2 regions of the Pseudomonas sp. zbq_18 genome follow, and region 1 is predicted to be linked to the other one. Evidence: predicted binding sites of a transcription regulator. Region 1 holds the regulator's gene; the other holds the start of a gene.

The links. Region 1 encodes FliA, which starts transcription of late flagellar genes. Its sites were predicted from a motif close to CTAAAGTTTNNNNNNNNNNNGCCGNTAA; they were not measured.
Region 2: motA (flagellar motor stator protein MotA) is a predicted target of FliA. The motif match lies at 1,420-1,447, and genes of this name have one in related genera.

What each region holds. Positions count from the first base shown of each region.
Region 1 covers NZ_JBICIT010000008.1:247,572-250,983, forward strand. The annotation lists gene flhF (flagellar biosynthesis protein FlhF) at 1-321, shown strand, start outside; gene fleN (flagellar synthesis regulator FleN) at 418-1,251, shown strand; gene fliA (RNA polymerase sigma factor FliA) at 1,248-1,991, shown strand; gene ACF8C6_RS06600 (chemotaxis response regulator CheY) at 2,072-2,446, shown strand; gene ACF8C6_RS06605 (protein phosphatase CheZ) at 2,466-3,254, shown strand; gene ACF8C6_RS06610 (chemotaxis protein CheA) at 3,284-3,412, shown strand, end outside.
Region 2 covers NZ_JBICIT010000009.1:209,521-212,932, forward strand. The annotation lists gene motB (flagellar motor protein MotB) at 1-498, opposite strand, end outside; gene motA (flagellar motor stator protein MotA) at 512-1,363, opposite strand; gene ACF8C6_RS08430 (HDOD domain-containing protein) at 1,484-3,007, shown strand; gene ACF8C6_RS08435 (rhodanese-like domain-containing protein) at 3,089-3,412, shown strand, end outside.

The DNA of each region.
Region 1 (3,412 bases):
GTGCTGGCTGCGACCAGCCAGGCACAGGTGCTCAAGGCGGCTTACCACAGCTACAAGCGCTGTGGCCTGGCCGGCTGCATCCTGAGCAAGGTAGACGAGGCGGCCAGCCTCGGCGAAGTATTGGGGCTGGCTATCAGCCAGCATCTACCGGTAGCCTATCTGGCTGATGGGCCGAAAATTCCGGATGATCTGCAGGTGCCGCGTAGTCACCAGCTGGTGAGTCGTGCCGTTAGCCTGCAAACTGCGGAAGATCCGAGCGAGGAAGTCATGGCGGATATGTTCGCCGGCCTTTACCACCACCCAGAGCGGCGCGTGGGATAGGGCAGGCGATAGCGCTCAAGGCGTTCTAGTGTGTAGGAAAGGGTCGGTGTAGTTGCCCGACCAGCCCAGACCGGCAAGACAAGGTAAGAGAAGAACATGGGTAGTATGCATCCCGTACAGGTGATCGCGGTAACTGGCGGCAAGGGCGGCGTCGGCAAGACCAACGTGTCGGTGAATCTGTCGCTGGCCCTGGCTGACCTCGGGCGCCGGGTCATGCTGATGGACGCCGACCTGGGCCTGGCCAACGTCGATGTGCTGCTCGGCCTGACCCCGAAGCGCACCCTGGCCGACGTCATCAACGGTGAGTGCGATCTCAAGGACGTGCTGCTCCAGGGGCCCGGTGGCATCCGTATCGTGCCCGCCGCTTCCGGCACCCAGAGCATGGTGCAGTTGTCGCCTGTGCAGCACGCCGGTTTGATTCAGGCCTTCAGCGATATCAGCGACAACCTCGATGTGCTGGTGATTGATACCGCGGCCGGTATTGGCGATGGTGTGGTCAGTTTCGTGCGCGCCGCTCAGGAAGTGTTGGTGGTGGTGTGCGACGAACCGACGTCGATTACCGACGCCTATGCCCTGATCAAGCTGCTCAACCGCGACTTCGGCATGAACCGTTTCCGCGTGCTGGCCAATATGGCTCACAGCCCGCAGGAAGGTCGCAATCTCTTTGCTAAGCTGACCAAAGTAACCGACCGTTTCCTCGATGTGGCTTTGCAGTACGTAGGCGCCGTTCCCTACGACGAGTCCGTCCGCAAAGCCGTGCAGAAACAGCGCGCGGTATATGAAGCCTTCCCGCGCTCGAAATGCGCACTGGCGTTCAAAGCGATCGCCCAGAAAGTCGACACCTGGCCACTACCGGCCAATCCGCGCGGCCATCTGGAGTTTTTCGTCGAGCGTCTGGTGCAGCAGCCGATCGCGGGGACGACTGTATGACAGCAGCCAGTGGACTTCGCATGTACAACAAGGCGCAGGCCCAGGACTCTCAACATCAGCTGATCGAGCGCTATGCGCCTCTGGTCAAGCGAATCGCATACCACCTCTTGGCACGCTTGCCAGCCAGTGTGCAGGTGGATGACCTGATCCAGGCCGGCATGATCGGTCTGCTGGAAGCGTCGAAAAAATACGATGGCGGCAAAGGTGCCAGCTTCGAAACCTATGCCGGCATTCGCATCCGCGGCGCCATGCTTGACGAGGTGCGCAAGGGCGACTGGGCACCTCGTTCCGTACACCGCAATACCCGTATGGTCAGCGACGCCATCCGGGTAATTGAGGCTCGAACGGGAAGAGACGCTAAAGATCAAGAAGTTGCGGCCGAACTCCAATTGAGTCTCGAGGATTACTACGGCATTCTTGGCGACACTTTGGGCAGCCGCCTGTTCAGCTTCGACGACCTTGTTCAGGACGGCGAGCACGGTGGTCTGCACGAAGATGCCAGCAGCCACGGTGGGCCTCTGCACGGTCTGGAAGACGAACGCTTTCAGGCGGCCTTGGCCGATGCCATTGCCAACCTGCCGGAGCGAGAGCGTCTGGTCCTGGCGCTTTATTACGATGAAGAACTGAACTTGAAGGAAATCGGTGAGGTACTGGGGGTCAGCGAATCCCGGGTCAGCCAGTTGCATAGCCAGTGCGCCGCACGTCTGCGGGCTCGGCTTGGCGAGTGGCGTGCCAACTGAATCCACCGATTCCATGATTTGCCGCGCCTGCGGATACGCAGGCGTTTAGGACTGTACGGAGGTCTGACTTGGACAAGAACATGAAAATCCTCATCGTTGATGATTTTTCGACGATGCGACGGATCATCAAGAACCTCCTGCGCGATCTGGGGTTCACCAACACCGCCGAAGCTGACGATGGCGTAACGGCTCTGCCGATGCTGCAAAGTGGCAGTTTCGACTTCCTGGTGACCGACTGGAACATGCCCGGTATGACTGGGATCGATCTGCTGCGCGCTGTGCGTGCGGATGAACGCCTGAAAACCCTGCCGGTGCTGATGGTGACCGCCGAAGCCAAGCGCGACCAGATCATCGAAGCGGCCCAGGCCGGTGTAAACGGCTATGTGGTCAAGCCGTTCACGGCCCAGGTACTGAAGGAGAAGATCGAGAAGATCTTCGAACGAGTTAACGGCTGATGTTCGCCGCGAGGGCGCTATGGCAAACGATGATTCCTCTCTGGGCGAACTCGAGTCGACCCTGAAAGTCCATGCCACTCAGCTCGTCGAAAGCCTGGAAAAGGGCCGGTTCGGCGAGGCGGTGCAGCTGATCCATGAGCTCAACAAAGCGCGCGATCATGGTCTGTACCAAGAGGTCGGCAAGCTCACCCGCGAGTTGCACAACGCAATAGTCAACTTCCAGATCGACCCACGCATGCCGGAGGCCAAGGAGATCTCGCAGATCACCGATGCCACTGAACGGTTGTCCTATGTCGTGCAGATGACGGAGAAGGCGGCCAATCGCACGATGGATCTGGTCGAACAGAGTGCACCGCTGGTCAACGATCTCGGCGACGAGGCCAGAGATCTGTCCGCCGACTGGGGCAAGTTCATGCGCCGGGAAATGGGCGCCGATGCCTTCCGTGATCTAGCCAAGCGCATCGAGCTGTTCCTCGCCCGTAGCGAGCGCGACAGCCAGAAGCTGTCGGGCCAGCTCAACGATATTCTGTTGGCGCAGGACTATCAGGATCTGACCGGGCAGGTGATCAAGCGCGTGACGCAGCTGGTGACCGAGGTCGAGAGCAACCTGCTCAAACTGGTTCTGATGGCCAGCCACGTTGATCGTTTCGCCGGCATCCAGCATGACCATCAGCAGCTGCGTGCCGAGCAAGAACAACAAAAAGAGCCTTCCAAGGGTGAAGGTCCGCAGATTCATGCCGATAAGCGTGAAGACGTCGCCTCCAGTCAGGACGATGTTGACGATCTGCTATCCAGCCTTGGTTTTTAGGGCTCTAACAGAGCCTTTGGAGCGCACCGATGAGCTTCGACGCCGATGAAGAAATCCTCCAGGACTTCCTGGTAGAGGCCGGCGAAATTCTTGAGCAACTGTCCGAACAGCTGGTCGAGCTGGAGAGCCGCCCGGATGACATGGATCTGCTCAATGCG
Region 2 (3,412 bases), on a different contig from region 1:
GATGCGCAGGCCGTCCTGGGTGATCTCGAAGAGGATCTGATCCTTGAACTTCTGTAACTGCGGGTTCTCATCGACCTTGGTCTGCAATTCCTGCAGCAGGAGCTCCAGGCGCTCACGCTCGATCTGCTCGGCCAGGCTTTCGGCCTGCTCCTTATTGACCGAAGCCTCCTGATCAGACTCGGCGTCGACCGCTGACTCGGCAGCGTCCGGGGCATCCTTCATCTCGGGATTGAGGGTTCGATCCGGCGCCGGTGTTGGCGTGCCTCCTAGATCGATGACGTAGGGGCTGGCGCTCTCGGTGAAGCCGATCGGGTCCTGAAAGTAGCCGGAAATCGCCTTCTTCTGCTCCGGCGTGGCCGAGGACATCAGCCACATCACCAGGAAGAAGGCCATCATAGCGGTGGCGAAGTCGGCGAAAGCGATCTTCCAGGCACCACCATGGTGGCCGCCGGCAACCTTCTTGACCCGCTTGACCAGTATCGGCTGATTGTTCTCCATGGCTCAGCCTTGATCAGTTGCCGCGCATGGCCTGCTCGAGCTCGCTGAAGCTCGGGCGGTGCGCAGGCAGAAGCACCTTGCGACCAAACTCCACGGCCAGGGTCGGCGGCATGCCGGAGGCAGAGGCAACCAGCGTGGCCTTGATCGCTTCGTAAAGATTCAGCTCCTCCTTGGCATCGTGCTCCAGGGCACCGGCCAGCGGAGCGAAGAAGCCGTAGGAGGCGAGAATGCCGAGGAAGGTGCCGACCAGCGCGGTACCGACCTTCTCACCGATCTGAGCGTTGCTCGCGCTGGCGAGGATCGACATGGTGATCACGATACCCAATACCGCAGCGACGATACCCATGGCCGGCATGCCGTCGGCGACCTTGGCGACGGCGTGGGCCGGGTGCTCCAGCTCTTCCTTCAGGCTGGCGATTTCCATGTCGAAGAGGTTTTCCAGCTCGTGCGGCGCCATGTTGCCACTGGACATGATGCGCAGGTAATCACAGATGAACTCTGTCATCCGCGCATCCTTGAGGATCCCCGGATACTTGCTGAAGATCGGACTGGCATTGGGATCCTCGACATCCGCCTCGATGGCCATCATGCCTTCGCGACGGCTTTTGTTGAGGATCTCGTAGAGCAGTTTCAGCACTTCCAGATAGAACGCATGGGTAAAACGACTGCTGAACATCGCCAGCGACTTCTTGAACACGGTCATGAAGGCGCTAGAGGGGTTGGCCTGCAGGAAAGCACCTAATGCAGCGCCGCCGATGATCAGCACTTCGAAGGGATGCACCAGCGCCATGAACTTGCCGCCGGACAGAATGAAACCGCCGATTACGCAGCCGAAAACAACCAGGATGCCGATGATCTTGACCATGAGAAAAATATGCTTGCTGAGTCAGTCGAAAGGGTTATGCAAAACAACCCTTCTATTTATCGGAAGTATTGCGCCAGACTATAGGCAGTAAAGGCGAAAAGCCAGTTTGGCTCAACCTGCATGCCCATGACTCAAGCCTCTCCGCGCAGTCTCGACAGCTGGATCAAGCAGCTCGATGCCGTGCGCCTGCCCATCGCCCGCCAGCATCATGAAATGGCGCGCCGCACCCTGCTCGATGGGCGCAAGTCGCTGCGCGAAATCGCCGACAGCATGCAGGCCAGCCCGGCTATTGCCCTGACCATTTTGCGCGAAGCCAACCGCAACGCTGGCAGTTTTGGTGAACCGGCAGAAAGCCTGGAGATGGCCCTCAATCGCCTGGGCCTGAAACGCGCGGAAACGCTGCTTGAACAGATGCCAGTGCAGGAAGAAGCCGAGATCCCACTGGCCTTGCGCCAGCTACAACTGATCAGCCTGCATGCCTCACAGCAGGCCAATGGTCTGTTTGCCGGCCGACTGGCACGCCTGTGGCAGGAAATACACTGGGGCAGCCTGCTGTTTCTGGCACCGCTATGGCCCCTGGTGGCCCACCAGCCGGCACTGTTCGAAGCCTGGGAAAGACGCGTACTTGGCCAAGGCGAGCCCGCTGCCAAAGTCGAGCGCGAACTGCTCGGCACACCCCTGCTACCGCTGTGCCTGGCACTGGCCCGGCACTGGCGACTACCGGAATGGATCTGCCAGGGCTACCGCCTGCTGGTGGAAGACCGTCGCCTGCTGGTCAAGGCGCTGCACATCGCCCATGACAATGAACATCCGCTGCACCAGCAACAGCTGCTCGATGCCGACCCAGCGCTACGGCGCTGGCTGACCCTGCCAGGCAACTGCGTGCTACTGGCCAACGGCCTGGCCCTGTCCAGCCATCATAACTGGAGCTGCCAGCACCACTTGCGCTGGCAGCGCCTGACGGGCCTGTACCTGCAAACCGCGGTAAACGAACTACAGCAACTGATCCACCAGCAGGCCGTGATGAGCGCGCGCCATCACACCGGCAAGGGTCTCTGGCACCCGACCGAAGCCCTGCTCTGGCCCTGGGACAGCTGTCGCCTGAAGGCACTCCAGCCGCCCGCCGCCCCGCCACCCCGCGACACGCTGAGCCAATGGAAACAGCACTGCTCGCGCCTGCTGGCGCAGCCAAGCGCCTTTGCCAACGTGCTGCAGCTGACCGACTGCGCTGCCGAGGCTGTGTACAGCGGCGGTATGCAGCGGGTGTTGATCCTGCTGGCCGACCGCCAACACAGTCGCCTGCACGCTCAGCAAGCCCTGGGCCTGCAGGACGCCGCCAAGCAACTGCGCCTGGACCCAGCACAGAGCCAGGTGCTGCGTAAACTGCTGGCCGAACCTGGGCAACTGCGCCTGAGCCCGGCCAATATGGCGCAGGTTTCCGCCCTGCTGCCCGGCACGCTCAAGGCCCTGTTCAACGGCGAACACCTGCTGCTGCGCTCGATAGCCCATAACGGCCGGGTGGCGATGCTGCTGATCGTCGATCAGGGCGGCGGCGAATTCGGCGCCACTCAGCTGCAGGTATTCGGCAAGACCGTGCAGTGCATCGAGCGTGCCCTCAGTACGTTCGCTCGACGTAGCAGTTGAACCCGCCGTAACGTTTTCCGCCGCCCGGCGCCGTCAGCATTCGCTACAATCCGCCCTTCCCCTCACGCCACGGAGCCTTTTATGTCCGCCTTCTCCGGCCTGCCGCTAGTGATCGAGCCCGTCGACCTGGCCACTCGCCTGCAGGCTCCCGAGCTGATTTTGCTCGACCTGAGCGGTGCTGCGCGCTACGCCGAGGGGCATATTCCCGGCGCGCACTGGGTCGACAGCAAGCGCACGCAGCTGGGCCTGCCGCCGGCACCCGGATTGCTGCCGGAGCGCGCTCAACTGGAAGCGCTATTCGGCGAACTGGGCCATCGAGCGAATGCCGTCTATGTGGTGTACGACGACGAAGGGGGCGGCTGGGCGGGGCGTTTCATCTGGCTGCTCGACGTGATCGGCCACAGC